DNA from 4 places in the Rossellomorea sp. NPDC077527 genome. Region 1 is predicted to be linked to each of the others. Evidence: riboswitches for the same ligand, from Rfam matches in the RefSeq annotation. Region 1 holds a riboswitch; each other region holds the start of a gene.
The links. A riboswitch is a leader RNA that binds a small molecule or an ion and turns the genes downstream of it on or off. The one in region 1 is predicted to bind cobalamin.

Region 1 (7,696 bases):
CCTCCTGACCGTTCAAGGTGAAATGGGAGGGATGATGAAGTATGAACCAGGTGAAGAACTGCCGGCAGAGGTTGAGAAGATGTATGATGATTTATTTGCCTTTCTGAAGGAACCGACCTCTTTTCCTGTACCACAAAGTCCTTATAAGGAAAACGGGGAACTGACAAGCTCTGCTAAAGATGGGAAGGCTCTGTTTGAAGGGAAAGCTTCCTGTATCTCCTGCCATAGCGGCAATCAGTTTACAGATAGTGTGAAAGCGACCGGTGAGAATGGAAAGTTGACCACGGACATGACAGACTATCTTCATGATATTGGCACAGCCAACCAATTTGATGTTCCATCGGAGGGGGACGCAAGGGCAGCCTTCTCCAATCCAAGGGACGGCAAAAGCTTTGATACGCCTAGCTTAGTTGGCGTGTGGGCAACGGGCCCATATCTGCATGATGGTAGTGCGAAGACGATTGAAGAGTCTATTGAGCGTCATCAATATGATGAGAAATCCGAGCTCAGTCAAATTGAAATGGCTAAGATTGCAGATTATGTGCGTTCCCTGGATTAGTAAAAAAAAGCTTGAGGATTGTTTCCTCAAGCTTTTTTTTATGGTGTATTCTGTTTCGGAATGAAATCCATCGTAATATTGTCACCGAATACTTCATCTTCTTTGAAGATATTCACATGCAGAAGCATCCCCGTTACGGTCTTACCGTCGACTTGAAGAGAAGTGAACCCCTCAGTGTCATCTATCTTTTCCTCAAGATTAACATCTTCCGGTTGTTTGTCTGGAATGAATAGAAGATCCAAGCGGTACCTTTTGTTCGAATCTGGCCGTTTCATTACCGTTAATTCAAGTGAACCATCATCATTCACCTTTGTGGTGGAGAACGTGACCACATTGTCTTCTGGTTCGATTAGATAGGGCTCGATTTCTTCCCGGGGGGTATCATCATTATAAGGTTTTAATGCCAAGTCCAAGATTGACCCCGGAGGAAGAGTGGAGTTTCCCCGTATGATGATTTTCTTCGACTTTAAATTGACCGTAGCATCAATCTTTACTGTTTGCGGTTTTATTGGTTTTTTGTCTGCACCTGAAGCTTCCTGGGTCAAAATTACTCGGCAACCGCTTAGCATGCTGAGTAAAGTGATGATGATTACGATAAAAAGGAACTTTGTTTTTCGGATTGGTTCCCCCTCCTGTCTTCCTTTTCAGAATTGTGTTTACAATTATATTACATTATTGTAACATGAATATAGAAAAATTGTATCATTTTGGAAATTGTTTGGAGGGATTGTATGAGAAGGGTGTTAGAGACTCCCTTTCAATTTTTGGTGGTCGTACTGGGATTGTATTTACTTAGCGGGATCGGCTCGCTTCTCGCTTATGATACAGAATTGCTGATCAATCTCGCGGCCTATGGTGACCGGTTGCAGCAGACGTGGGTTGAGATTATGCATCCTTCATCGATATATATCTATTGGGGAGAGGGAAATAAGCAATACAGCATCACGGAAGTCTTCTCTCAAACGTATACGTACTCTTTTCTTATTCTATTCAGTTCTTTCTTCTTGGCGGTCTGCCTGGCGGTGATCTTAAGTTATTCCCTCATGTTATTGCCCCGGAAAGTATATCGTTTCTCTGTAAAGATCGTCAATGTCCTGGATGCCTTACCGGATGTGTTCATTGTCGTATTATTTCAGCTTTTCATCATCTGGTTATTCAAAAAGACGAACCTGCTCGTGTTGGATATCTATGCCCTCGGTGAAGAGCGAATCTACTTTTTACCTATTCTCTGTTTGTCCGTTTTGCCTGTCGTATTCTTGTTAAAGCAATTTCTGTTCCAGCTCAAAGAAGAAGAAAGCAAGCCATATGTGGAGTTCTCTTATTCAAAGGGATTCAGAAGGGCCTATACGGTTTGGCATCACTTGTTTCGGAATGTGTGGGTTCACTTCTTCTTTCATCTGAAACCGATTTTTTTACTGATGCTTTCTAATCTATTAATCATTGAACTTCTGTTTAACATTAACGGATTCATGCAGACGTTGCTTCGCACGGCGACAAGTTCACCTTCTGCGTTCTTTCTCGGGATGCTTCTTATATTTGTCCCGTTCTTTGTCGTTTTCAATATAGGGTCTTATATTCTATCAAAATGGTTGAAAGGAGGGGAAATGGATGAATAGTTGGATGACCAGAAGATTGGCACTTCCCGTCCTGGTCCTTGTTGCTTTCATCGCCGTCAGTTTCCTGGTTCCGGTATTGAATCCCGGGTATGATGAAGTTGTGGATTATCTCTCCGATGAAAATGGGAGAGTAATCGCAGCACCACCGTTCACCCCAAGTGAAATGCCTCCACTGGGAAGCGATAAACTGGGGAGGAACTTTCTGCTTTTACTATTGGTCGGAGCCAAATATACTATTTTTGCAGCTTTGGCCATCGCATTACTGCGGATGGTTTTAGGCTTTTTCTTTGCTGTTCTGTATACGTTCCTCCCAGATTTTGTAGGGAGATTGATGAAAGGACTGGGAGAGTCTTTTCAGTACATCCCCCTCGTCATTATTGTGTTTGCGTTACTGGTTCCCTTAGAAGGTGCTTTTCATTCCGGGGTGCTTCCTTCCAACCGTTACTTCTTCATTCAAGTGATCGCGATTGCCGCTGTGACGATCCCCTCTCTCGGAATCTATTTAGGAGAAGAGATGAAACTCTTTATGAAGAGCGAATTCATTCAGGTGTCACGAACGATGGGGGCAGGAAGATTCCATCTTTTTAAGCAGCACCTGCTTCCACAGTTCAGAAGGCATTCGATAGTGCTATTTTCAGAACAGGTGTCCCAAACTCTGGCTTTACTTATTCAACTCGGCATTCTCCATATGTGTCTTGGCGGCTTGAAGATCGCTAACTTTGGCATCATGGAAAGTATCCCTGTATATTTTTCCGAAACGAACGAATGGGCAGCGACGATCGCCATCAACATTCAGCAGATCTTCCTGCGTCCGATGCTTGTCGTCGTCCCACTGACTTTATTCGCCATCTTGATCCTATGCGTGAACTCGATCAGTGCGACCCTTAGAAGATCTTTGATTGAAGGGGAAGGAACCAAGGTGAAGAACAAGGCAGGGGAGGAGCGTCGAGAGAAGGCTGTCTCGGTATCATCGGATCTATTTACTTTGAAACAGTAAGGAGAGATTGTATGAAGGAAAAACAAGGCGGAAAGGCCTTTCTGATTGTATCCGTACTTTTATTTGTGTTTGCGGGATTTGTTTCGATCTATACGGGATTTCAATCAGACTCTTACAAGCCTATATGGTTCCCCCTCATCCTTCTCGCTACCAACATTATGTATGTGGTCATCAACATAAAGGAGCGCCGTCGCTATTATACAATAGGCTTTAGCGTGATGACCGTTGCGGTTCTGATATACATCCTTTTTCCATACTTTATATAGAAAACACTCAGAAATAATCTGAGTGTTTTTTTTATAATATCAATGCACGGTTTTTTCTATGTTCTTTCCGAAGAGGTGCCGTCTTAAAAAGTCTCTTCTCTTCTTCCGACTGAGGGATGACCTTTGGCACCGGTTTCGGCTTACCATTCTCATCCACAGCGACCATTGTCAGAAATGATTCCGTCGTTAACGTTCTGACATTCGTCAGCAGATTGGTCGAGTACACCTTCACATATACTTCCATGGATGTTCTTCCTGTCGATGTAACATACCCCTCAAGGCTCAAAGCGTCGCCCACCGTGGCGGATGATAAAAAATCCACAGAGTCGATCGATGCTGTTACAACGACGGAATTTGAGTGCTTCATGGCCGATAACGCCGCGATTTCATCGATATAAGAGAGGACTTTCCCTCCAAAGATGGTTTGCATGTGATTGGTATCCGGCGGCAATACCAATCGGGTTTGTACGGTTCGTGAACGCTCCACAGAATAAGCTTGTTCCATTTTCTCATCTCCCTGATTGTATAATGTTGAAACAAAAAACATCTCCTTTGTGAAAAGAAGATGCAGCTACCCTGAGTGAGCGTCGGGGATCCTCTGATTCCCTGTTAGACGTTTCATTCGCGTAACACCCTCCTATCTCCCGTAGGAACTTTCGTGTTCTTCTCGAATTGGCAGGTCTCCTGGCTCAGCGTCTCCAATTCCATATTCCTTCCCATTTCACGTGAAACAGTGGATCCATATGAAACCTCAGCCTTACAGTGGCGGGACCGCGTTGGATTTTCACCAACTTCCCTTTTAAGAAAATGACCAACGATCATTTTCACCAACGAGCAATAATTAAATTGTGAACGTTTCTATTTTACCATACACCTTCCGTGAATGAGCATCCTCTATGGTAAAATGGTAAAAAGGAGATGGAGTGCTATGAAGAAATTCAATAAATGTCAAAGTTGTGGTATGCCTCTGAAAAAAGTAGAAGATCGAGGAACGGAAAAAAATTCAGAGGAAAGTGCCATGTATTGCAAGCATTGTTACCAACAAGGAGAATTTACTCAAAAGGATATCACGCTCGACGAAATGAAGGTCTTTGTGAAAAACAAATGCATTGAAATGGGCGTTCCTTCTTTCTTATCAGGGATGTTTGTGAGGAATATGCACAAGCTTGAGCGATGGAAGTAGGGAGATTTAAAAGGTACAGGTGAGGAATTGACATGACATATAGTGATCAACAGACGCAGATTGATAGAGTAATACAATACATAGATGAACATCTTACAGAGGATTTATCTTTAGAGCAGCTCGCCAAAGTCTCTACCTATTCACCCTTTCACTTCCAACGATTGTTCAAAGGGTTCATCGGCGAGACGCCAGCCGGCTATGTGAAAAGGCTTCGTTTGGAAAATGCCGCACATATGCTGATTTATGAGCCAAGGGTACCAGTAACAGAAGTTGCCTTGAATTGTGGGTTTTCTTCTTTATCTTATTTCACCTATTCGTTCAATGCCTATTTCAATACCAATCCAAAAAGCTGGAGGGAAGGTGCGTATTTAGAACGATTTCCAAGGGAATATCTGTATAGCAAGAAATCTAAACTTTCCAGCACAAATCCGAAAGCTTCCAGAGATCGAGAGACTTATAATGAGTTTAAATGGCTGGATCTTTCCAATGTGAAAGTCGCACAATTACCAGAGTGCTCCACCATCAACCGGTACCATACAGGATCCTACGTCAAAGGCATTCCTGCAACTTGGCAGGATCTTTACCATTGGGGGAATGCTAGGGATCTGTTGGACGATAGCCCGCTGATATTCGGAGTCCCTAAGAGTAACCCGTACATCACCCCGCCTGAAAAAAACAGGTATGAATGCCGTCTGGCCGTTAAAGATCGAGGTACCCTTGGTGAGGAACTTGGTCATTTTTCCGGAGGCAAGCATGTAATATATGAGTTTTCGGAGCCTGTCGATTATGAGGAAAGAGGCATGCTGATTGAATGCTACTCAGAACTTTATAGTTATTGGCTGCCCCAAAGCGGATTTAGGTATCTCGGGAATCCGGTTGAGCTTGTTGAAGTAGAGAGCATCGAAGGATCCCTCGATGTAAGGTGTGGCATTAAGGCGATCGCTCTGGCCATTGAACCCAAATAATGGAGGAATAAGGATGACCCTAGGTTTGAATTTGCCCGCGTTTCTAGCAGGGGCCGTGTTGTATATGATCTACGGAGGAGTTTATTACTCGATCCTTCTTGGAAAGAAAGATCAGGAAGGCACAGGACCGGTGAAATATGTAGTGGCTGTTTTGGTAGCGTTCATCAGTTCAGCCCTGATTGGAGTTCTCGTTCAAGGGACGGGATCAAGTGGTTTAGCTTCCGGGGCGCTCATTGGAGGAATCGTTGGAATGTTGATTTCCATCGTCTATTTGAAAAATGCCCTATTTGGACTCATGACGAAAAGGATGTTTCTAATTGCTGTCGGAGATCATCTCATCGTTTTTACTTTGCTTGGCGCATTGCATGGGTGGTTATGGTAGTAACCTGAACTTTTTTAAGTTCAGGTTATTTTTATATAAAAATATAAAAATAGGATATTCGCCTAAAAAATTGAAACTTTTTAAGGGTGGGCTCCGTATATAGTAGTGTAGCTAGCACTTTTATTTAAAAATTAAATCAGACAGCATGCTGGTTTAAACAAAATGTCGAGAGGGGTTGTCAGAATGCTAGGATCATTGAGTGTTATCGGATTTTTCGTTTTCTTGATTCCTGTACTGGTCATTGCGGCAATTGTAGGGATCGCATATTATTTCTGGATGAGGTTCCGTTATCGTACCGCAAGATCCAATCAGGCACTGATCATTACCGGACCGAAACTGGGGGATCCTGAAAAGGAATCGAATATATTTACCGACCAGGAAGGCCGTTCCATGAAGATCATCCGTGGTGGAGGATACAGATTAAGACGTTTCCAAACATCCACGCCTGTTAATCTAACATCTTTCCAATTGAAACTATCGACTCCACGTGTATACACAAACGGAGGAGTTCCTATTGTGGCCGATGCAGTGGCCATGGTAAAGGTTGCAGACACCTTGAACGGAATTGCCAACTATGCCGAGCAGTTCCTTGGGAAGGATCAAAAGGAAATTGAAGATGAAATCATCGAAGTGCTTGGAAGTAATCTTCGTGCCATTTTATCTAAAATGACCGTTGAGGACATTAACAGCAACCGAGAGAAATTCAATGCCGATGTGTCAGAAATCGCACAGAAACAGCTTGATTTGATGGGCTTTAAAATCACGTCTCTCGGATTGACAGATATCCGTGATGCCGATGAAGAAAACGGCTACTTGAAAAACCTCGGTCGTCCACGTATCGCAGAGGTTCGAAAGCAAGCGGAAATCGCAGAAGCAAACACAGAGCGTGAAACACGGATTCACCGTGCCCAGACCGACCAGGAAGCGAAGGAAGAAGAGTACAAGCGTCAAATTACAATTGCTCAATCCAAGAAAGAAAAAGACATCAAAGATGCTGCGTTCAAAGAAGAAACCGAACGCGCAAGAGCAAAGTCCGAGCAGTCCTATGAACTTGAAAAAGCCAAACTTGCCAAGGAAGTAAAAGAAGAAGAATTAACGCTTCAATTCCTTGAGCGGGAACGTGCGGTTAAGCTTGAAGCGGAAGAATCCAAGGTCCGTAAAACAAAAGCTGATGCAGATTATTACGAAACGACTCGTAAAGCAGAAGCCGAAGCACGTAAGTCGGAAATCGACGGGGAAGCCAAAGCGAAGATCCGCAGGGAAGAAGGGTCTGCAGAAGCAGATGTCATCCGTGAGCGCGGTAAAGCAGAAGCAGAATCCCGTAAGCTCCTTGCAGAAGCCATGGAAAAACACGGCGATGTCATCATCACCGAGAAACTCATTGAAATGCTGCCGATATTCGCAGAGAAGATCGCTCAGCCACTGAACAATATCGATTCAGTCAAGATCATCGATTCAGGCAACGGCCAAGGGGTTCCTTCCTTTGGAAAAAGCATCACGAGAACGATGCTTGACATGCAGGAGCCACTCCGTGAAATGACCGGTATCGATGTAGGTGAGTTACTGAAGTCGTATGCCAATAGAACACAGCCGGTTCATTATCAACCTGCAATTTCTGAATCGGCAGATAAGGAAGTGGCGGCCTCTAATGAAGTCGAAGAAAAAGAGTTAGAGGAAGCCGGGCAAGGAAGTAAATAGGGAATAAGAAGAGAGATGTTTTCCGGTAGG
Region 2 (7,696 bases), on a different contig from region 1:
AACCCATATATAAAACGATAATGCCAAAGTGCTCATAGGTGTATATGCAGCAAGCAAAAGATAACCGCTTGAAAGGAGCACTCCTATACTGAATCCCAGTATAGGGAAAGTCCGAACCATCCACTTCCATTCTTCTTTTCCCATCGAGAGTTCTTTTCGGATTGGAAAAGTGGTAAAGAACTGGACATTAAGTAAAAAGCTTTTTAATACGATCATGTCTATGTAGCTCCCTTCTTTACCACCGGGACTCCAACTGTCATATCAATCGCTGTATGGGCCATCTCTACCATGTTCATATGCAATTTACCCAATGTCCGCTGAAACCGAAGTATATCCTTCGAATTCGATTGAATGTCATACAGCACCTCATTGCTTACTACGATTAACACGTCAGCTTTATCCATTAACAGTTTCACAGCTTGATAGATTTCTTTCTCAACGATCGTTGAGTCAACCTTTTCCAAACTGAACAACTCATTTGTAAGAAGAGTGGTGAGACAGTCTAACAAAACAATGGAATTGGATGGAATAGATTCGACAATGCCATGAATCGCTTTGGGGCGCTCAATGGTTGTCCAGTTTTCAGAAGAGGACTGTCGATCAAGCCGATGTTTTATTATCCTCTCTTCCATCTCAAGGTCCGTCACCACTCCGCATGCAAGATAAATCAGTACCTCATTTGACTTTCTAAGTGCAGCTGCCAGTTTTTCAGCATATGAGCTTTTTCCGGACCTGACACCTCCGGTAATGAATAGTAGTTTCCCCATAACAAGCCTCTTCCTCTTCAGCCTTCACCTTGTTTCTTCTTATAGTGCTGAATGGCTTTTTTTGTCACCTCGTATACCCCTCTCCCAATCAGTTTCCCAATCGGAGTAATGGGTCCGGCAAAGGGATCGGGATCCCCTTTTTGACTTGAGGCGATAAGAATGCTGTCTGTTGGCGTTCCAGTAGCAAGCTGACCAGTACGCCTGTCTCTGATATCCATGTCATTCAGTGCCCTCACCTTTGCCTCAGTAGACGTCACGAGTGCTTCAATATAAGCCTCGTCTGATAGATTTCCGTTTATGAATATCCATGTATTGATCGTACCTGGCTTTGACTCAATCTCATATTGATAACTAGTTGACACATCCATTGCATTTCCAACACCTGCCGTAACCATGACGAAAACAGATCTTCCTCCTGACTCGTAGCGTGCGTAAGTCAGGTTCGTCAAATCAAGCGCAGTCATCATACCTACAGAAAGAGAGGGATCTACATCTTTTTTCACAAGAAACGCTCTCATCTCTTTTTGATAATCCGGGCTGTCATAATCAACAGGCACTCTGCGATTAATAAAGTGTGAGTACCATCCTATTCCAGCCCCAATAATTCCGGAAGACATACATTTCAACGGAAATGGTGCAGCAAAATGGATGCATTCTTCACTCGTTATAATGTACTTTTCATCTAAAACAGGGTCTTCCGTTTTATTTTCTTCTGGTACAATCACCATCTGTGGTTTAGCCACTGATGGATGAGCATGTTTCTGAACTTTCGTATGATACACTGCTTCGATATGTTCTTCTTTCAACACCTCTTCTGGATGATGGAGAAGTTTTGTTTTGCCCTTGTCTAAAAGCAACAATCGATCACAGTAAAGGCTCGCTAAATTCAAATCGTGAAAGATGGCTGCGACTGTTAATTTCTCTGATATAGTTTGAGTTCGAATAAGATCCAACAGTATTTTCTGATAAGAAAGATCCAGATGATTAGTCGGTTCATCCAGAAGTAAGATTTGAGGCTCTTGAGCAAGTGCCTGTGCAAGGAACACCCTTTGTCGTTCTCCCCCCGACAGCTCATGCAGGTAGCGGTCCTGCAACGATTCTATGCCCGTCTGCTCCATTGCTTTATCAACTATTTCTATATCCCGGTCAGTCGTACCCTTGAATAATCCTTTCTGATGTGCATACCTTCCAAGCATTACGGTTTCTCTCACTTCATAAGAAAAAGGGGCAGATGAGATCTGTGGCAGAACTGCAACGAGTTTAGCCAATTCCCTTGACGAAAACTGATGAAGGGGCTTTTCCTTCAGTGCAATGGTGCCTTCCATTAAAGGAAGAAGACCCGTCATCGCTTTAAGCAAGGTCGTCTTCCCACTTCCGTTCGGGCCAAGTATTCCAAAGAATTCCCCTTTTTCAATATGAAAGTTTATGTCTTCCACAACTTTACGATTGTCATATCCAACCGAAACTCCGTTTATCTGGATCATGAAGAAACCCCTCTTTTCTTTAAGAGAATATACGCAAACATCGGCGCACCGATTAATGCGGTAATCACTCCAATCGGAAGTTCAGTCGGAGAAATGACCGTTCTCGAAAGCAAATCGGCAAGAACGAGAAATCCGCCTCCTACAATAATGGAAAGAGGAAGCAAATGTTTGTGATCATGTCCGACCATTCTTCGCAAGAAATGAGGGATGACAAGACCGACGAATCCAATGGTCCCCGATACGGCAACTGCCGCGCCGGTTAGGATGCTTCCCGCAATTAATATGAGAAGCTTTCTTTTATGAACCGAGATACCGATATGACGGGCTTGTTCCTCCCCGAAACTCATTCCGTTCAATTCCTTGCTGTTCAGAAGGAGCAACACTACCCCTAAAAGGAAGAAAGGAAATATGATGGCAATGTAATCCCACCCCCTCATGGATACGCTTCCAAGAAGCCAGCCGATGATCTGCCTCAGCTCTTCTCCTGTAAGTGCGATCATTAAGGAAATCAAAGATCCCAAAAACGAGCTGAAAATGATTCCCGTCAGGATGATGGTTTCGACCTTCATCGTCCTCTCAACTTTTTGTGCAAACCACAATACAAGAAATACGGTGATGATGGAACAAATGATACTGAAAAAGGGAAGCGTAAACTTCCCAATGAACGGAATACTCCAGTGAAAAAATAATGTGATGACCGCACCGACCGATGCTCCTGAAGAAACCCCCAATGTATAAGGATCAGCCAACGGATTTCGCAATAATCCTTGAAAAGAAGCTCCTGCGATAGCTAAGGAGCTTCCAACCAATAGAGCTAATAAGACCCTGGGTAATCTGATGGTATACACGATGTTCGTAAACATGGGATCAACCGTTTCAGGTAAGTCAAATCCAAACCATTTAGAACCGACGATATATAGAATATCCATTGGTGGAATCGAAATCGTTCCAATCGAAATACCTGCCAGAAGAGCTATGACTAAAAATAGTCCAGCCAGTCCGTACGTTACCCCTATTTTATTCTGCAAATACCTCTGGATAGATCGACTTTGCAATTTCCTCTACTCCTTCAACCAATCTTGGACCCGTACGAGTGACTAAATCTGAATGGACGTCCTCAACATCGCTATTCTTAACAGCATTCACTGATTTCCATCCGTCTCTACCCATTACCTGTTCTTTTGGATTTTCACTGTAATAACCATAGGTAGTGATGATTACGTCAGGATTTGATGAGATGACCGCTTCCTGATTTACCTTAACCCATCCTTCTTGATCGTTCATAACATTTTCAGCATTGACCATCGTCAGCATTTGATCGATGAAGGTGTCCTTACCGGGCGAATAAATGTCGGGTGAAGGTGAGACTTCCACATACACGCGTTTCTTATCTGATATATCTTTCGCTTTTTCTTGAATGGTTTTCAGATCCGATTTCATGTCAGAAACGATGGACTCAGCCTGATCCTTCTTCCCGACAAGTGTTCCAATATCTTGAATCGTATTATATACCTCTTCAAAGCTTTTTGCATCGTGAACAATGAATACGTTGATGCCTGCATCTTTCAATTGACTTAACCCTTCTTCTGCCGATTTGGCAGTAGATTCATGGGCAAGTACTAGATCCGGGTCCAAGCTGACGATTTTCTCAACGTTAAACTCCATTCCCCCGATCTTTTCTTTATCCGCTGCTTCTTCAGGATAATTGTCAAAATCGGAGACCCCGACGATTTCTTCGTTTAATCCAAGCTCAAATAAGATTTCAGTATTGCTTGGAATCAATGAAACGATATGTTTAGGTTGTTCTTCCAGTGTAACTTTATGATCCAATGCGTCATTTAGAGATAACGGATACCCTGATTGATCTTGTGTGGTTTCAGCTGTATCCTTTTTATTTGATTGATCTCCATCATCCGTTCCACATGCTGTTAGGAACCCGATGGCTAATAATAATGAAAGTAGTGCTTTGAATGTGTGTTTCATTTCCTTTTCCCCCTGTTCGGATTGGACAGAAAAAAACATCTCCAGTGGACTAGAGATGTTGTGTAAGATGCATAAATAGGGTCTCAACATGCATATTACACCTTTCTATCCGCGTAGATTTGGTGTGAAAAAATCAGGCAGGTCTCCTGGCTCATGGTCATTGCTCGCTGACACCTTCCCATGTATATTTACACAGTGGTATGTTTACAGCTCACTACCATTTACAGTGGCGGGACCGCGTTGGAATTTCACCAACTTCCCTATTAAGAAGCTAAGAAGTATCATGACCTCCGCTTCACCTGATCTTGTAACATATGTAACTGTTCCGTTCAAAAGAATTATACACAAAATCCATTGGATAGGAAATGAATTTTGGTGAATTTGTTGAAAATTGCAGGAATAGCCCGAAAAACGAGTGACATGATTTCGGATAGACAGCTAAGTAAATACATTGTCGCCTTGATTCTTTCGTGGTAAAATCTGTTCATGCAATTGCTTCACTGCTTTAATGGGGCATATATGGTACAGGAGGTTTGCAATATGAGTGAAAACAGAGAAGTCGCTACCTTTGCAGGAGGGTGCTTTTGGTGCATGGTAAAACCGTTTGATGAACTGCCGGGAATTATCGATGTGATATCCGGTTATTCGGGCGGTCATCTTGAGAACCCATCTTATGAGGATATTAAAGCTGGAAACAGCGGACATTATGAAGTGGTTCAGATCACCTTTAATCCTGCTCTTTTTCCTTACGAACGGCTTTTGGAGCTGTATTGGCCCCAAATAGATCCGACAGATGAAGGGGGTCAATTTCACGACCGGGGTGACCAGTATCGTACCGCTATCTTCTATCACAACGAAGAACAAAAACAATTAGCGGAAAAGACTAAGAAAGCGATTGGTGAAAGCGGACGATTCAAGAAACCGATTGTCACCAAAATCCTTCCTGCGTCCATTTTTTATCCGGCTGAAGACTATCATCAAAAGTTCTATAAAAAGAATCCAGATGAGTATAAACAAGATCGTGAAAAATCCGGCCGCGACCAATTCATCGATGATCATTGGAAAAACAATTAATGGCATGAGATCAAGCTCCTTTCGACAAACTAAAAGGTAGAAAGGAGTTTTTTTTATGAAAAAAAATGACAAAAGCAAAAACGATAAAGAGCAGGTTGTGGGATTCGCCGGCCCGGGTAAAGTCGTCAATTTCTTTGACCCCTATCCTGATGAGGAAGAAGAAAATGTGAACAACTCGGATACCGTAGATGACCATTCTTCTGAATGGAAGTAAAACGAAAATAGGTGAGGGCTGAAGGAATTCAGCTCTCACCCTTTTTCATCCAATAAATCGATTCACTTTTATCTGCTCTTCCAGAATCAATTCTGCCGTCAATTGACCTGATAGTGTGACCATGGGAACGCCGCCTCCCGGGTGGGTTGAACCTCCTACAAAATACATATTTGAGAGAACTCTGCTCTTATTTGGTATTTTGAATCCACCATTAAGTTTTCTATCAGTAACCGTTCCATAGATCGATCCACCATTTGCACCATAAAGACTCTGAAGGTCATTCGGCGTGAATGTATATTCGTATTCGATGTGATCTCTCAAGTTGGCAACACCCATTTTCTCCAATTTCTCAAGCACTTTCATGCGATAAGAGTCCTTATACTGAGACCAGTCTTCCCCTTCTCTCAAAGGGGGAACATGTGTCAACACAAAGAGGTTTTCCTTCCCTTCCGGGGCCTGGGTCGGGTCGGTTTTGGATGAAATGCCGATATATACTGTCGGATCGTCCGCAAGCTTTTTCTCATCAAAAATCTGCCTGAACTCTTTTTGAGGATCCTTACTGAAAAAGAAATTATGATGGGCGAGATGATCGTATTTACGGTCAACTCCCAGTAACAATACCAATCCCGAAACGGTTGGCGCATATTTCCCCAGGTCATTGGCTTCCTTTGAAGATTCGTGATAGTCTGCCAACAGGGATTTGTAACACGGGATTGCCTCTAAGTTTGATACGACGATGTCAGCCATCAATTCTTCGCCAATCTTTGTTCTTACTCCATCGGCACGGGTTCCTGAAGTAAGAATGTCTTCCACTTCACAATTCAATCGTACTTCCACACCAAGTTCCTCCAACACCTTTGCCATGGCCTCTGCAATTTTATACATGCCTCCCTTTACATAATGAACCCCTAGTCCTAACTGCACATGAGTCAATTGCGACATAATAGCCGGAGCATGATATGGGGAGGATCCCACATACATGATGAGAAAATTAAATAACTGTTGTAAATGCTTATCTTTGAAGAATCTACGGTTTGCAGCATCCATGGATTTCATTGGATCCATTTGCAGTAATTCTTTGACAGGATGCATGGTGCGCAGATCCTGTAAACCGTTGATGCTTTTTTTATAAAAGCTTTTCATCGTAAGTTCATACATTTTCCCGCAGTAACTTAAATAATTGAAAAAGTTGTGACTATCCTCTATGGAGGTCTTCTTTAGCTCTTCTAACATGGTAGGAAGATCCGAAGAAACATCGAGTACCTTCCCATCTTCAAAGAAAGTCCTCCAGCCTGGCTCCACCCTTACAATATCTACGTAATCACTGAGGTCACGGTTCGCATGAGCGAAAACCTTTTCCAATACCCAGGGCATTGTCAGGATCGAAGGCCCTGTATCGAAGACAAACCCTTTCCCTTCCCTTCTATTTAATTTCCCCCCGAGCCTTTCTCCTTTTTCTAAAATCGTAACATCGTATCCTTCTGAAGATAGACGGATGGCTGTCGACATACCTGCAAGACCGCCCCCGACGATGACTACTTTCTTTTTCATTTTCATGTCCTCCTTACGAGAAAGATAATTTAGACTGATTCGCCTTTTCAACTTTCCATTGTGCCCAATTTATATCACTTCAAAACAAAGAGGTACTCAATGATTGGAGAGATGAATGAATATCTTAACGTATTATGGAAACATTAAATGGTTAAAATGGCGATACAACACTATTTTCTTTAAGAAGGTGAAAAGATGGGCGTATGGTTTGTAACCTTGATTCTGACCATGTTCCTTTTTACGAGAATTCCGGTCGTCAAGAAATCGATTCACGTTAGGAATAGCTTTCTGGTCAAAAAATGTTCGATCATCATTCCTGCAAGAAATGAAGAAAAAACAATAGAAAAACTGCTATTAAGTATTGAAAAGCAGCTAATCCAGCCCATGGAGGTTATTGTCGTAAACGATGGTTCCACAGATCGAACGAAGGCGATTGCTGAAAGTTCTGGAGCAATCGTGCTGGATGCCCCTCCACTTCCGAATGGATGGAATGGGAAATCTTGGGCTTGTTGGCATGGGGCGAACCTGGCTAAAGGAGAGATTTTACTTTTTGTTGATAGTGATACATGGTTTGAGCAGGCAGGCTTGCTCAGAATTTGCGAAACATTTAATCAACAACAGTG
Region 3 (7,696 bases), on a different contig from region 1:
CTTCCTGAATCCGATATCCTGTCTATGCACTGTTCTTCAAACGTCGGCCGTGAAGGCGATGTCGCATTATTCTTCGGACTATCTGGTACTGGTAAAACGACTTTATCAGCGGATCCAAACCGCCGTTTGATCGGTGATGATGAGCACGGCTGGTCCCCGAACGGAGTATTCAATATCGAAGGCGGCTGCTACGCAAAATGCATCGGTCTCACACGTGAGAAAGAACCACAGATCTTCGATGCCATCCGTTTCGGTTCAGTCCTTGAAAACGTTGTTCTTGATGACATGTCCCGCATCCCGGATTATGATGATAACACTTTAACAGAAAATACGCGTGCTGCATACCCTCTTCAAGCGATGGATAACATCGTGGAGCCAAGTATTGCAGGCCACCCAAATACGATCGTATTCTTAACGGCTGATGCATTCGGGGTATTACCTCCGATCAGTAAGCTGACAAAAGAACAGGCTATGTATCACTTCTTAAGCGGATATACGTCGAAGCTTGCTGGCACTGAGCGCGGCATCACTTCACCTCAAGCCACATTCTCTACTTGCTTTGGCTCACCGTTCCTGCCACTTCCTGCTACTCGCTATGCAGAGATGCTTGGCAAGAAGATCGATGAGCACAATGCACAGGTATTCCTTGTGAACACCGGCTGGACTGGTGGAGAATATGGCGTCGGGAACCGTATGAAGCTTTCTTACACTCGTGCCATGATTCAGGCAGCACTTGAAGGCGAATTGACGAATGTAGAAACTGCTACAGACGAAATCTTCGGCCTGAATATCCCGGTTCATGTTCCTGGTGTTCCGGACGAAGTTCTTCAACCTAAGAAGACTTGGTCAAATGAAGCGGCTTATGAAGTGAAAGCAAAAGAACTTGCTCACAAATTCAACGAGAACTTCAAGAAATTCTCAAACGTCCCTTCTGACATCGAACAACAAGGCGGCCCTGCCTTTAGATAATCACCAAATACAAAGGTCCGTCCCTCAACCAAGAGGGACGGACCTTTATTTCGTTATAATCCTTTTTTGCGGCCGGTGATTCTGTTAAATAAGAATACGACAACGGCGATGATCAGTAGAACATGAATGACGGCTCCACCGATCTTAAAGATCAATCCTAATAACCATAGTACTAATAAGATTCCGATGATGGTCCAAAGCATGTGTGCTCCTCCTTACAACTGTTATTGATCATAAGTTTCCCTAATATGCAAAATTTAAAACCACTTGCCGGATAGGAGAAAAAATCCGCTTACTTTCTAAAATTCACACTTTACTAAATATTGCTAATTTTGGTATGATAATGAATAAATTTCACAGGGGGAATCAAGATGATCAGACAGCTTTCAGATAAAGATCACGAACTATGCCAGCAGCTCATACAACAGCAGCCTGCCGAGAACTTATTCATCATTGGGGACATTGAAGCTTTTGGATACGAGCAGGATTTCCAGAAGATCTGGGGAGATTTTGACGAGGAAGGAAACCTAAGAGGGATCCTTCTTAAATACAGAGAAAACTTCATTCCGTATTCGATGGGCCATTTTGATGCTGAAGGATTTGCCGCTATCATCAACGAAACGGAAGATTACAACATCGTTTCGGGATTAAAGCGAATTGTCACTGAAGTCGAGCCCTTTTTATCAAGAGAAATCCAATCGAAACGACATATGTATTATGCAAAATGCGACAGCACCTCCTCCATGGAAGAACATGGCCTTCCAAACGTGAAAGAGGCTTCTGTCACTGATTTACCGAAGCTTGTGGAGTTGTTGAACTCTATCCCTGAATTCAGTGGCGGAAGTTTTACAGTGGAGAAAAGGAAGCACGGGATGGAAAAAGGAGTGGCACGCAGCTACTACGTAGAACAAGACGGCAAGTTTGTTTCTTCCGCTTCCACAACGGCAGAAAACAGCATGTCCGCCATGATTGTTGCTGTATGCACCCACCCCCTGTATAAGAAAAAGGGCTATGCAACAGATTGCATGACAAAGCTTTGCCGTGATGTCTTAAACGAAGGGAAGGAGCTCTGCCTTTTCTATGATAATCCGGAGGCGGGGAAAATTTATAAACGCATCGGATTTAAAGATATCGGATATTGGTCCATGTATAAATTCGGATAAATGGACCTTTACCTCATTATTTGATTCTATATGAAATCAATCAGCAACACACCAAATCACATGTGACCTGGTATGTTCTCACTTTGAATGAAAAATAGGCTGTTATTACGAGCGTAATAATCTAAATTTTGAAACTATTTTACTTTCAATTTGTAACTACTACCAGATGGCTGGAAATCTCATTGGATTACACTGAACTCGATCGTCATCTCACCACTATCGAGGGGGGATTGTATGGCTGAAGGAATGTTCTTACTCATTATTGTTTTAACCACTGTTGTCATCATCGGCAGAAGAAAAAATAAAGGTAAATCATATAAGTGTTTCATGCTGGCCTAAGGCAAATCAAAAAAACAGAACGCCAGGAACAATATCCAGGCGTTCTGCTTTTTTATGTTGAATGGCATTTAAGGACATTACATACAGCGCTAATGAATGCAACACACAGCTCTTATTCCACCGTCCCTTTAGAGAGCCAGCGTTTTCCTATACAGCCACTTTCTGATTCTGGATCAATTTAGCCTGTATCAAACGCTTTCTTACCGTGATTCCAATCCAGCTTGCAAGGAATGCTTTGATCAGACCCACTACGATAAATGGATAAACTCCAGCTGCCATTGCCTGATTCCAACCCAAATCAGCTACATATTTCAGTTGGATGGTACCAAGAATCAACGTAATGATCATCCCCACCGTATTGGCAATCATCGCCATAGGAATGGTGAACTTCGTTTTTTCAAGAATATAACCTGTAAAGAAAGCCGCTACGATAAAGCCGAAGATATAGCCGCCTGTTGGTCCGACCAGTACTTGTGCACCCCCGCTGAACCCGGCAAACACCGGGACGCCCACAGCTCCGAGTGCCGTATAGCATATTAAAGACAATGCACCATATCTGCTTCCAAGAATCGTTGCCGTGATACCGACAGCCAGTGTCTGTCCGCTGATGGGAACGAGTGGCAATGGTATTTCGATTTGTGCGAAGATCCCTGTCATCGCAGCAAAGATGGCACAGTGGATAAGCATCCGTAATTTTTCTCCATTCATGTTCTAATCCCCCTAATGTATGTAAACCTATATATAACAATAAGTTAACACATGTCATTACATTCGGGAAGAACATTTTGACGTATTAAGTACATCTATGGCCTTTATTACTGGGGGGCATAGATATTACATATCTTTTCATTTGCCATAAGCTCCACAGCAGATTTTAAAGATATTCTCCCCTTCTCTAACTCATCTTCTCCCTTATCACTGATCATATATAGGAATGTATGATGAGGATATCGCTCATTGTATACCTGTATGATTCTTCCGATGGCTACGTAGGACATATTTGGCTCCTTTCATGATGTTCCATTCTATGACGCATGTTCTTATTCATTCTTCACGAGAAGTTCTGACCGAACATGTTCCGCTGCTTCCACCATCACTTTAAGCGATGAAATGGTTTCTGCAATCCCCCGCGTTTTCAAGCCGCAATCAGGATTGATCCAAAATTGTGTTGGATCTAACACCTTTAAAGAACGCTTAATATGCGTGATGATTTCCTCACACTCGGGTATACGGGGACTGTGTATATCATAAACACCCAATCCTATCCCTTTGTCGTAGGTGCATTCTTCAAATATGTTGATTAATTCACCATGGCTCCTCGACGTCTCGATTGAGATGACATCGGCATCAAGATCGCTGATTGCTTCCATGATGTCTTCAAAGTCGGAATAACACATATGCGTATGAATTTGGGTTTCATTTTGTACAGAAGAAGTAGCTAACTTAAATGAATGGACAGCAGCCTGTAAATATTCATCCCAACGTTCCTTCTTCAAAGGTAATCCCTCTCTGAGTGCCGGTTCGTCCACCTGGATCATCCGTATCCCCTGTTCTTCAAGTGATTCAATTTCTTTGCGCAGAGATCGGGCAATTTGGTTTGCCACTGTGTAGCGTGATAGGTCTTCCCTTACGAACGACCAGTTCAGAATGGTGATCGGCCCCGTTAACATCCCTTTGACGGGCTTGTCGGTTAACGACTGGGCATAGACCGTTTCATCCACTGTCATCGGTTTTATAAAGTTCACATCTCTATATATGATGGGTGGCTTCACACAACGCGATCCATAGGACTGGACCCACCCGAAAGTGGTGAACTGGAAGCCATCCAATTTCCCACCGAAAAACTCTACCATATCTGTCCGTTCAAACTCACCATGGACCAACACATCCAATCCGACTTCCTCCTGAATATCGATCCACCGCTTGATTTCTCCGCGTATGAATTGCCGATAGACGTCATCCCCAATCTCACCCTTGCGCCACTTCATTCTTTGTCTTCTTACTTCACTGGTCTGAGGAAAGCTCCCAATCGTAGTAGTAGGAAGAAGGGGGAGTTTGGGTTGTACTTTTCTACGAATGGAATAAGGGGAGATCCTCCTGACATTCGATGAACCTTCTTCAAGTACATCTCTGGTGCTGCCAGCTGATTCATGAAGGGCAGCAATGGAATTCACACTTTCTTCTAACTCTTTCTCAACAGTCCCCACTCCTTCTCCTAGCGCTTTCGCAAGGAGAGCCACTTCCTTCAATTTTTCATCAGCAAATGACATTCCCTTTTTAAGAACTTTATCTAACGCATCTTCCTGCCTCACAGTTACCGGTACGTGGAGCAAGCTGGATGCCGGCTGAATGATTAACCGGTCCTTCGCTACATAATCGGCCAATGAAGATACAAATGAATGGGCGTCAACAAGATTCCTTCTCCAAATATTCCGGCCGTCCACCACCCCGGCAGCGAGAATTTTATCTTCAGGAAACCCGTTCTTCCGCAGTGCCTCCCAATTCTCTCCCCGGTCATGAATAAAATCCATTCCGATCCCGTCCACAGGTATGGACGTCACCTCTTTATAGTGGTCCAAGCGATCAAAATAGGTTTGAAGGATCACCTTCACATGGGGAGCTGCTTGCTTTAATGTTCCATAGATTTCTTTAAAGCGTTCTACCTTTTGTTTGGAGATCGAGGTGCATAGAATCGGCTCGTCCATCTGCACCCATTCTACTCCCTCATCCTGTAATTCCTTTAAGACTTGAGCGTATAGAGGGACCAATTTTTCCACAAGTGCGCTTTCATCTTTTTCATCATACCCTTTAGACAATTTCACAAATGTGAATGGTCCAATGATCACAGGCTTCCCCTTGATACCAAGCTTTTCTTTCGCTTCCCGGTAAAAAGCCAACGGTCGATTTTCCACCAGCTCAGGTGCAGATCCGGAAAATTCCGGGACGATATAATGATAGTTGGTGTTAAACCATTTCGTCATTTCTGATGCTGGGGAATCCTTCGTCCCCCTTGCAATATCAAAATACGTATCCAGAGATACTTTCCCACCTTGATAGTCAAACCTTTCGGGAACGACTCCGAACATCACCGCAGTATCCAGTACATGATCATACAACGAGAAGTCTCCAAGCGGGATCAAATCCACTCCCTGATCCCTCTGTTTCTTCACATGCTCGAGACGAATGTTCTCCATTTGTTTCTCGAACGATTCTGCGTCCACCTTATGGGACCAATATTGTTCCAATACCTTTTTCCATTCACGATTTTCCCCTATTCTTGGATACCCTAAGTTCGAACTCATAACCTTACTCAATCATCACACTTCCCATCTGTTTAAAATGATTATCCTGTCCCAACAAAAAAATCTCTCTTCCAAATGAAAGAGAGATTCATACGCATACTTAACTAGAGTCGAGACCAACCGGTTTTCTCAACACGCATTCCTCACCCCTCTCTATATCCACGTAGAGCATAAGTGCATACAACAGGCAGGTCTCCTGACTCAGGATCGTCGCTTCTTACCCCTTCCCATTTCATATGAAATAGTGGTAGTGTGATAAGTTGCTCCCCATTACAGTGGCGGGACCGCGCCGGATTTTCACCGGTCTTCCCTCTTAGCTGAGTAAAACTCAGCACCTATTGCATTTGTCTATTTAATTGTCCTTATACTAGAAAAGCCCTCTCAATCAAAGAAAGAGAGGGCTTCATATTTAGTGGAATCCCCTCTTATTTTCCAAAGCCTGAGGCTTTGCAGGAATTAGCACCTTTTCAACAAAAATCGAACGGTTGCCGGGTTTCACAGGGCCAGTCCCTCCACCTCTCTACATAAGAGTTATACGCTTATATTTTTACTATTCGGAAATTAACATTTATCGTAGCACGGGAACGATCGGCTGTCAAAAGAAATTCTCACCCTTGTATGCTTTCCTAATAGTACGTACTTTCTGCATAGTGACATTTGATGCAGTTCCTGGCGGCTGGCGTTTCATAGAAGACATGCCTGCACTTTGCCTGAATTCCCTTCACTTCTTTCTCAAGCTCCATGATCCTCTCATGCAGAATCAACATTTCTTTCTTCAGCATGAGGATATGAGAGCCTTGATTATCGGTAGAGGTTTGATCCATTTTCAACGAACTCCTTCGCCTTTTCTTTCAACCCTTTTTCCCTCTCAGTCTGCGACTCTAGAGCGCCGTCTTTCATTCCCCTGATATCATGGGAGATTTTCATAGAACAAAACTTCGGTCCGCACATGGAACAGAAATGGGCGGTTTTTGCCCCTTCGGCAGGGAGGGTTTCATCATGATACTCCCTTGCCCGTTCAGGGTCCAGGGAGAGATTGAATTGATCATTCCATCTAAATTCGAATCGTGCTTTGGAAAGGGCGTTGTCCCTTATTTGTGCCCCTGGATGCCCCTTCGCTAAATCAGCCGCATGAGCGGCAATTTTGTACGCAATTACACCTTCCCGAACATCGTCTTTATTCGGCAGCCCCAGATGTTCTTTCGGTGTCACATAACACAGCATCGCGGTACCGAACCAGCCGATCATCGCTGCTCCAATGGCAGAAGTAATATGATCGTACCCCGGTGCAATATCGGTCGTTAATGGTCCCAATGTATAGAAAGGGGCTTCATGACAGATCTCCATTTGCTTATCCACGTTTTCTTTGATCATGTGCATCGGCACATGACCTGGCCCTTCAATCATCACCTGTACATCATGCTCCCAAGCGATTTGTGTTAACTCTCCCAATGTTTCAAGCTCAGCAAATTGTGCTTCATCATTCGCATCCGCGATTGATCCCGGCCTTAATCCATCCCCTAGTGAAATCGAAATATCATAAGCCTTTGCGATTTCACAAATATCTTCAAAATGGGTATAAAGAAAGTTCTCCTTATGATGAGCCAGGCACCACTGTGCCATGATCGAACCTCCCCGTGACACAATCCCCGTCGTACGTTCAACGGTGAGGTGAATATACCTCAACAACACTCCCGCATGGATGGTAAAATAATCAACCCCCTGCTCTGCCTGTTCGATGAGCGTATCCCGGTACACTTCCCATGATAGATCCTCTGCTATCCCGTTTACCTTTTCCAGAGCTTGATAGATTGGTACAGTACCTACAGGAACAGGGGAGTTCCGAATGACCCACTCCCGTGTCGTATGAATATCTTTCCCTGTCGATAAGTCCATGATCGTATCTGCACCCCACCTGGTCGC
Region 4 (7,696 bases), on a different contig from region 1:
CTCATCTGGATAAAGGTGATATTCTGATTGATGGTGGGAACACGTATTATGAAGATACCATTCGCCGCAACAAGGAACTGGATGAAAAGGGGATCAACTTCATTGGAGCAGGAGTGTCTGGTGGAGAAGAAGGTGCTTTATATGGCCCTGCTATTATGCCGAGCGGCCAGAAAGAAGCGTATGACTTGGTTGAACCATTTTTGACTGCTATTGCAGCAAAGGTAAAAGGGGATGCTTGCAGTACATATATAGGTCCAGATGGATCGGGTCATTATGTGAAGATGGTACATAACGGGATAGAGTACAGTGATATGCAGCTTATCTGTGAAGCGTATTATCTGATGAAGAATGTATTGGGATTAAATGCAGTAGAGCTTCATGAAATTTTTAAAGAATGGAATGAAGGGGAGCTCGACAGCTATCTCATCGAAATTACCGCAGATATTTTTACGAAGGTGGACGAAGAAACAGGGAAGCCCCTTGTCGATGTCATTTTAGATACCGCCGGCCAAAAAGGTACCGGAAAATGGACGAGCATCAGCTCTCTTGAATTAGGTGTACCGCTGTCCATTATCACTGAATCCGTTTTTGCACGCTTCATCTCAGCCATGAAGGAAGAGCGTGTGAAGGCAAGCAAGATTCTGAGAGGTCCTAAGAATCAAGAATTCACAGGAAACAAACAGGAGTTCATCGAGATGATCCGTAAGGCATTGTACTTGAGCAAGATTTGTTCGTATGCCCAAGGATTTGCGCAGCTTCAATCGGCTTCCGATGAATACAATTGGAATTTGAAACCTGGTGAAATTTCTATGATTTTCAGAGGTGGCTGCATTATTCGCGCTGGATTCCTTGAAGAAATCAAGAACGCCTATGACCGTGAACCGGGTTTAACGAATCTGCTTCTTGATCCATACTTTAAGGAAATTGTTGAAAATTATCAGGATGAAGCACGTGAAGTAGTGGCCACAGCCATTAAATTAGGTATTCCTGTACCTGGCCTTGCCAGTGCATTGGCTTATTATGATAGCTATCGTTCTGAGTCACTTCCTGCAAACCTGCTACAAGCCCAGAGGGATTATTTCGGAGCCCATACGTATCAGCGCATAGATAAAGAAGGAACATTCCATACAGATTGGTTGTCTAAATAAAGTAATAAAAAGTCCTGTGGAGATCCACAGGACTTTTTTCATTCATCTTTCGTATCGTGTTTTTTCTTTTCGTCACGCTGATCTTTTTTTAACTCGTCGATTGGAATAGGATCGACGTTTTGCTCACTTTCGTGCTGATCAAGAATGCTTTCTTCTTGAGCTGCGTTCTCAGGGTTACGATGTATTTTCTTCATCATAATGGCTTATCCTCCTTAAAATCGGTTCTTATACCATACCCTCGTTGCAGAGGAGGAAACCACCATACTAGGTGTTTAAAAAAAGAAAACCGCCTTATGCAGGCGGCTTTCTGATTGATTAAATTTTCACATCAATTTTAGCATTTTTCTTTAAATCTTCCACATGTTGAACTAGTTTTTCTTGCTTTTTCTGTTGTTCAAGCTGAGTCTTGATCTGTGGTTTTACATCTTCAAATTTCGGTGCATCTTTTGCTTGTTCCTTACCTTGTTGGCTTGCATATTGATCATAAAACTTCTTCATTTCATCTTCAGTTACTTCATCGACCTTGATTTCTTTATCAACATAGGTTGTATATTTAATATTTTCAGCAATTTGAGTTTTCAGCTCGTCCATTGTAAATCCGGCTTTTTTCATGGCTTCTTCGAATTGCTTGTCATCTTTGTACTGCTTTTTCACTTCTTCAAGCTGTTTATTAATTTCATCATCCGTCGCTTTATAGCCCTTTTCTTCGGCCTGTTGCATGAGAAGGGTTTGTCCGATCAGGCTGTCGATGGTCTGGTCTTTAATCTTCTTAACAGCATCTTTACTTGTCGGATCCTGTCCCATTTGTTGATACTGCATTTGGGATTGACTCAATACGTTGTTGAAATCTTCACCTTTGATTTTTTCGTCGTTGACAATCGCTACGACCTTATCTTTTTCAACCTTTTGTTCATCCATTTTCTTTTGCATTTCTTCCATTTTCTTGGCTTGCTCTTCTTGAGCCTTTTTGTCGGTTGCTTCTGTCTTCGCTTTATCGTCAGCTTTTTGGCTCTCCTCGTCCGAACCGCAAGCGGCTAATCCAATTGTTAATAATGCTAATAGTAAAGTCGTTAATAGTTTCTTCATAATAGACTCCTTTCAGAACTAAGGTGTGATTTCCAAAAAAATCACTTAATGCGCATTTTAAATGAAAAACCCATAAAAAGAAAGTATTTAGGCTAAAACGTATTGATTGTAATAACGATGAAACACAGGGAAACTAGCTTAACCCCTTAGAGGGACTGTTATGTATCCGATTACAAAAAAGAAACCACCTCCATATAAAATGATGACATTAAAAGATTATTACATGTTAGCATGAAAAAAAGAGGTTGTTTAAATCGAGATTCCTCCATTTAAACAACCTGTAAAAAATATTGGGGACCAAAGAATACTGTCAAACAACCTTCCATTTGAATTATAGAGAGAACGGGGTATTATCTCAACCAACAGATAGGAAGGTGAGGGGGGAACAGTGTTCATTTGAGGTCTTAATCGCATCTCCTTCTGCTCTTTTCGTGGAAAATAATAATTATAAGCATAATTCAAAGGGAAGGGATTTTCTTCCTTTTGTAGAAAGGATAAAAGTGTAAGTAAAATAAAAGGAGAGAGTTTATGAAGCAACTAGTAAGAGTGGGGACGACATACATACCAGTGAGCGATGTTCAGAAGGCAAGTATCTGGTACCAGGAAAAGTTAAACGCAAAACTGAACTACGAGGATGAGGATAAAGCGATCGTAGATCTTGCTCATCAGAGCATCTTTTTGGTCGGTTCGTTAGAGGGGGAAAGCAGTAATTTTCAGGATAGGTATCAAAATAAGCGTTTTTCTTTAACGTTTGAAGTGGATGGAATCAGTGATTTGAACGAAATGAGAGATCATTTGCTTCATCAGGGAGTAGTGACAGGGGAGATTGAAGATAGAGGCCATAATGGACTTAATTTCGTTTTCAGTGACCCTGATGGAAACTTATTTGACGTGTGGAGTGAATTGAGTCCCAAGTTCAAAAAAGCTTTTAAAGTGTAAATAAGGTTAACGTTCATGCTTGACTCCCGTATCGTTGACGGGTGATACTAATAAATGTTTAATAGATTCCTCTTGTTTTTCATTTTTAAATCGTATATGATAATGAATAACACAACATTTTGTGTTCTTTTGTATTTCGATAACTATATATTGATTATAACCTGTGAATAAGGTGTCTAATAAGACTTAAAAGGGAATCCGGTGAGAGACCGGAGCTGTCCCCGCAACTGTATGTGCCGACGAAATAAGGAAACTGCCACTGTCAAATAGATGGGAAGGCCTTAAAGTAGAGTGAAGCACAAGCCAGGAGACCTGCCGTATTTATCACGTGTTATCTTCTTCGGGAATTGGGAGGATAAAGCGAGGATTGAAATAGCAGAAGTCTATTACTATCTCCGTCTATTTAAAGCCCATCCTTTTTGAAGGATGGGCTTTTTTTACTCCTTCCCCACTTTATAAAATGGGAGGAATTTTCATGTCAATCACGTTAAATGAACAACAAAAAGAAGTAGAAGTGATATTGGACAGTCTGCAGAATCGGTTTCCTGATCTTTATTTCAAGGAATTTAATGAAAAGATTTTAATATATGCAAATCAACAGACGGACTTCACCAAAGAAAGACTCTATCATTTCATGATTTTGACAGCAGTTGAGCGTATAACGGCTCATGAGCCGGATTGGACTTACGTGGCGGCAGCATTATATATCAAGAGTTTATATGAGAAACTTGCTTTATCAAGGGGAGGGGAACTATACGGATCATTCTATCATTTGGTTAAAGATTTGACCGCAAAACAATTATATTCCAAGACTCTGCTTGATTCTTACAGCAAAGAGGAATTGGACTATTTGGGTTCGATCTTGGATGATACAAGGGATTCTCTTTTTACTTACATAGGAATTGTCACTCTGACCGAGAGATACTTAACCAAGTCCCATGACGGAATGGTTCTTGAGTTGCCTCAAGAGAGGTTCATGATTATTAGCATGACCCTCATGATGAATGAACCAAAAGAAAAAAGGATCAGATTGATAGAAGAATCTTATTGGGCTCTCTCCAATCTTTATATGACGGTGGCAACCCCAACCTTTGCGAATGCTGGAAAGAGCCATGGCCAGCTATCCAGTTGCTTCATCGATACAGTGGAAGATGATTTAAGAAGCATTTATGACAGCAATACAGACGTTTCTACCTTGAGTAAAAATGGGGGAGGTCTTGGGATTTATCTAGGGAAAGTAAGAAGCCGAGGCAGCGATATAAAAGGATTTAAAGGAGTAAGCTCTGGCGTTATTCCCTGGATGAAGCAGCTTAATAATACAGCGGTTTCCGTCGATCAATTGGGGCAGCGTCAAGGAGCGATTGCCGTCTATCTGGATATATGGCATAAAGATATTTTTCCATTCCTTGATACACGGTTAAACAATGGGGATGAAAGGCAAAGGACTCATGACCTGTTTACAGGAGTTTCTATACCAGATTTGTTTATGGAACAAGTTGAGAGTAGAGGGGACTGGTATTTATTTGACCCGCATGAAGTGAAGACAGTCATGGGGTACTCCCTAGAGGATTACTATGACGAAAGAGAAGGAGAAGGATCTTTTCGTGAGAAGTACCAGGAGTGTATAGCTCATACGTCACTTTCGCGGGAAGTGGTGCCGGCCATTGAAATTTTTAAACGGATTATGATTTCCCAGCTCGAAACCGGAACGCCATATATGTTTTATCGGGATACAGTGAATCGTCTGAATGCAAATTCTCATAAAGGAATGATTTATTGCAGTAATCTGTGTACGGAAATCGCCCAGAATATGAGTGCGACCGTAATGGAAGAAGAAGTGATTCAAGATGGTAAAATTGTCACCTATAAGTCACCGGGGGATTATGTTGTCTGCAATCTTGCCTCTATTTCCTTAGCCAAGACGTTGATGGATGATGAGCTGGAACGGGTTGTATCGATCGGAGTAAGAATGCTGGATAATGTGATCGATTTAAATGAACTTCCAGTCCTGCAGGCCCAGATAACCAATCAGCGATACAGGGGAATCGGGTTGGGAACATTCGGATGGCATCACCTCCTCGCGTTAAAGGGCTTGAAGTGGGAAAGCAATGATGCGGTCGAATATTGTGATGCCCTTTATGAAGAGATTGCGTACCACACCATTCATGCAAGTCACGAACTGGCAAAGGAGAAGGGGAACTATCCTTATTTTGACGGATCGGATTGGTCTACGGGGACATATTTCTCTAAGCGTGGCTATACGGGTGAACGTTGGGAATATTTAAGAAGGGATATTTCCGAGAGTGGGGTACGTAACGGATACTTAATGGCCGTTGCACCGAATTCTTCTACCTCGATCATCGCAGGCTCAACAGCGAGCATTGATCCGATATTCAGGCTGGAGTATTCAGAAGAAAAGAAAGATTACAAGATTCCTGTCACCGCTCCTGATCTATCGCCTAAAACGACCTGGTATTATAAGACAGCTTATCATGTGGATCAACACTGGAGTGTGGAACAGAACAAGAAGAGACAACGGCATGTTGACCAGGGGATTTCGTTCAATTTGTATGTACGAAATGATATCAAAGCGAAAGACTTATTGGATCTGCACATGGACGCATGGAAATCCGGTTTGAAAACCACGTATTATGTTAGGTCAACGTCGGAATCCAACTTTGAAGAATGTGAAAGCTGTCATAGCTAGGAGGGAGGAGCAAATGATGAACAAATTGAAACAGAGGGTCCTGATCGACAGAGAGGCACCTAATAAATCTACCGGGATCATAAACGGAGATAGTTCCAATGTGTTGAATTGGGATGATGTTCGATTTTCATGGGCTTATCCAAAATATAAGAGGATGCTGGGGAATTTCTGGACCCCATTTGAAATTAATATGGCGAAAGATATCAAGCAATTCCCTACACTCTCGAAAGGTGAGCAGGACTCCTTTTTGAAGATTATTGGGCTTCTTGCACTTCTTGATAGCGTTCAGACCGATTATGCGGGGAAAGTGGCAGATTATTTGACGGATTCCAGTCTGAATGCCCTGATGATCATCCTGGCACAGCAGGAGGTTGTGCATAACCATTCATACAGCTATGTATTATCCAGCATCGTGTCTAAAAGCAAACAGGACGAAGTGTTTGATTTCTGGAAGAACGATCCCATTTTAATGAAGAGAAATGAGTTCATTACGAATGGCTACAAAGATTTTGTGGAATCGCCAACGGTTGACCATTTATTAAAATCGATCATTTATGATGTCATATTGGAAGGACTATTCTTCTATTCCGGTTTTGCCTTCTTCTATAATTTGGCCAGGAACCAGAAAATGGTCGCAACCAGTACGATGATCAATTATATCAATCGGGATGAACAGCTCCATGTGGGATTATTTGAAAAGATATTTAAAGAGGTCTTAAATGAGTATCCGACTTATGATACGGATGAGCTGCGTACCTTTGGGAAGGAAACATTTAAACAGGCTGCCATGCTGGAAATCGAATGGGGGAGGGAAATCATTGGATCTCATATGGACGGACTCTTAATGAGCGACCTTGAGGACTATATTAAATTCATGGCGAATAAAAGAGCGAAACAATTAGGTTTTGAAGAACCATTCAAGGGGTACAAGACCAACCCTCTCAAATGGATCATAGCCTATCAGGAAGTGGATAAAGGAAAGACGGATTTCTTTGAACAAAGATCAAGACAATATACAAAGACATCGGATGCGAACGGATTTGATGAGCTGTGAAACTACTTGATTCTTGGAAAAGGCGATGAATTTTTCGCATCTACCCATGGTGAATATGTTTCAAAGCCTCTCCATTAAAAAGCGAGCCGGCATGGCTCGCTTTTTTTTATCTTTTCTCAATGAAAGGACCGTAATCCCTTCTTTTATGTTGGACCGCCAGCCATTTCACCGTTGTGAATTCTTCAAGTGCCCATTCTCCGTTAAAACGTCCAAGTCCTGAATCCTTTTCACCTCCAAACGGCATATGAGGCTCATCATTCACAGGTTCATCATTGATATGAATCATTCCTGTCTCTACTCGATGTGCAACATTTGTTGCTCTTTCAATTGAGGAAGAGTGGACTGCACCGCTTAAACCGTAGGGGTGTTCATTGGCCAATCTTATGGCCTCTTCATCATCGTTGAACGGTATGATAGCTGCTACAGGTCCGAAAATTTCATTTTTTGCGATCGGCATGGAGTTTGTGACGTGTGTCAGCACGGTGGGATATAACATGTTTTTATCTGCGTTTCCTCCAAGAACAACTTCGGCTCCCTGATCCTTGCTTGATTCAATATCTTTTAATATCCGATCAACCTGATCCTGGTCAATTAATGGACCGATGTGGGTCGATTTATCAGAAGGGTTGCCAACATTCAAGCCTTTCACTCGGGCTACAAAGGCATCTACGAAAGTATCATACATGTCCTTATGAACCATAATCCGATTGATGCTCATACAAATCTGTCCCTGATGATAGAATTTACCGAATAGGGCTGATT

Region 2: another riboswitch for cobalamin. It lies ahead of ACIGG7_RS16075 (ABC transporter substrate-binding protein); the one in region 1 lies ahead of ACIGG7_RS04750 (acyl-CoA thioesterase).
Region 3: another riboswitch for cobalamin. It lies ahead of metE (5-methyltetrahydropteroyltriglutamate--homocysteine S-methyltransferase); the one in region 1 lies ahead of ACIGG7_RS04750 (acyl-CoA thioesterase).
Region 4: another riboswitch for cobalamin. It lies ahead of ACIGG7_RS12080 (ribonucleoside-diphosphate reductase subunit alpha); the one in region 1 lies ahead of ACIGG7_RS04750 (acyl-CoA thioesterase).

What each region holds. Positions count from the first base shown of each region.
Region 1 is NZ_JBITVL010000001.1:928,697-936,392, forward strand. Features, by position in the region: gene ACIGG7_RS04725 (beta-propeller fold lactonase family protein) at 1-559, shown strand, start outside; gene ACIGG7_RS04730 (hypothetical protein) at 598-972, opposite strand; gene ACIGG7_RS04735 (ABC transporter permease subunit) at 1,291-2,175, shown strand; gene ACIGG7_RS04740 (hypothetical protein) at 2,168-3,172, shown strand; gene ACIGG7_RS04745 (hypothetical protein) at 3,184-3,438, shown strand; gene ACIGG7_RS04750 (acyl-CoA thioesterase) at 3,470-3,943, opposite strand; cobalamin riboswitch at 4,096-4,285, opposite strand; gene ACIGG7_RS04755 (zinc ribbon domain-containing protein) at 4,367-4,621, shown strand; gene ACIGG7_RS04760 (AraC family transcriptional regulator) at 4,654-5,586, shown strand; gene ACIGG7_RS04765 (DUF1761 domain-containing protein) at 5,600-5,968, shown strand; gene ACIGG7_RS04770 (flotillin family protein) at 6,152-7,666, shown strand.
Region 2 is NZ_JBITVL010000004.1:320,241-327,936, forward strand. Features, by position in the region: gene cobS (adenosylcobinamide-GDP ribazoletransferase) at 1-216, opposite strand, end outside; gene ACIGG7_RS16060 (bifunctional adenosylcobinamide kinase/adenosylcobinamide-phosphate guanylyltransferase) at 219-767, opposite strand; gene ACIGG7_RS16065 (adenosylcobinamide amidohydrolase) at 785-2,251, opposite strand; gene ACIGG7_RS16070 (FecCD family ABC transporter permease) at 2,248-3,306, opposite strand; gene ACIGG7_RS16075 (ABC transporter substrate-binding protein) at 3,269-4,234, opposite strand; cobalamin riboswitch at 4,354-4,552, opposite strand; gene msrA (peptide-methionine (S)-S-oxide reductase MsrA) at 4,775-5,308, shown strand; gene ACIGG7_RS16085 (hypothetical protein) at 5,364-5,522, shown strand; gene ACIGG7_RS16090 (phytoene desaturase family protein) at 5,568-7,073, opposite strand; gene ACIGG7_RS16095 (glycosyltransferase family 2 protein) at 7,269-7,696, shown strand, end outside.
Region 3 is NZ_JBITVL010000002.1:893,041-900,736, forward strand. Features, by position in the region: gene pckA (phosphoenolpyruvate carboxykinase (ATP)) at 1-969, shown strand, start outside; gene ACIGG7_RS09710 (lmo0937 family membrane protein) at 1,023-1,172, opposite strand; gene ACIGG7_RS09715 (GNAT family N-acetyltransferase) at 1,341-2,132, shown strand; gene ACIGG7_RS09720 (biotin transporter BioY) at 2,619-3,179, opposite strand; gene ACIGG7_RS09725 (hypothetical protein) at 3,287-3,469, opposite strand; gene metE (5-methyltetrahydropteroyltriglutamate--homocysteine S-methyltransferase) at 3,512-5,785, opposite strand; cobalamin riboswitch at 5,943-6,127, opposite strand; SAM riboswitch class I at 6,196-6,304, opposite strand; gene ACIGG7_RS09735 (hypothetical protein) at 6,400-6,597, opposite strand; gene thiC (phosphomethylpyrimidine synthase ThiC) at 6,575-7,696, opposite strand, start outside.
Region 4 is NZ_JBITVL010000003.1:430,363-438,058, reverse strand. Features, by position in the region: gene gndA (NADP-dependent phosphogluconate dehydrogenase) at 1-1,148, shown strand, start outside; gene ACIGG7_RS12095 (hypothetical protein) at 1,187-1,345, opposite strand; gene ACIGG7_RS12090 (SurA N-terminal domain-containing protein) at 1,464-2,234, opposite strand; gene ACIGG7_RS12085 (VOC family protein) at 2,763-3,173, shown strand; cobalamin riboswitch at 3,327-3,507, shown strand; gene ACIGG7_RS12080 (ribonucleoside-diphosphate reductase subunit alpha) at 3,649-5,880, shown strand; gene ACIGG7_RS12075 (ribonucleotide-diphosphate reductase subunit beta) at 5,897-6,934, shown strand; gene ACIGG7_RS12070 (aldehyde dehydrogenase family protein) at 7,041-7,696, opposite strand, start outside.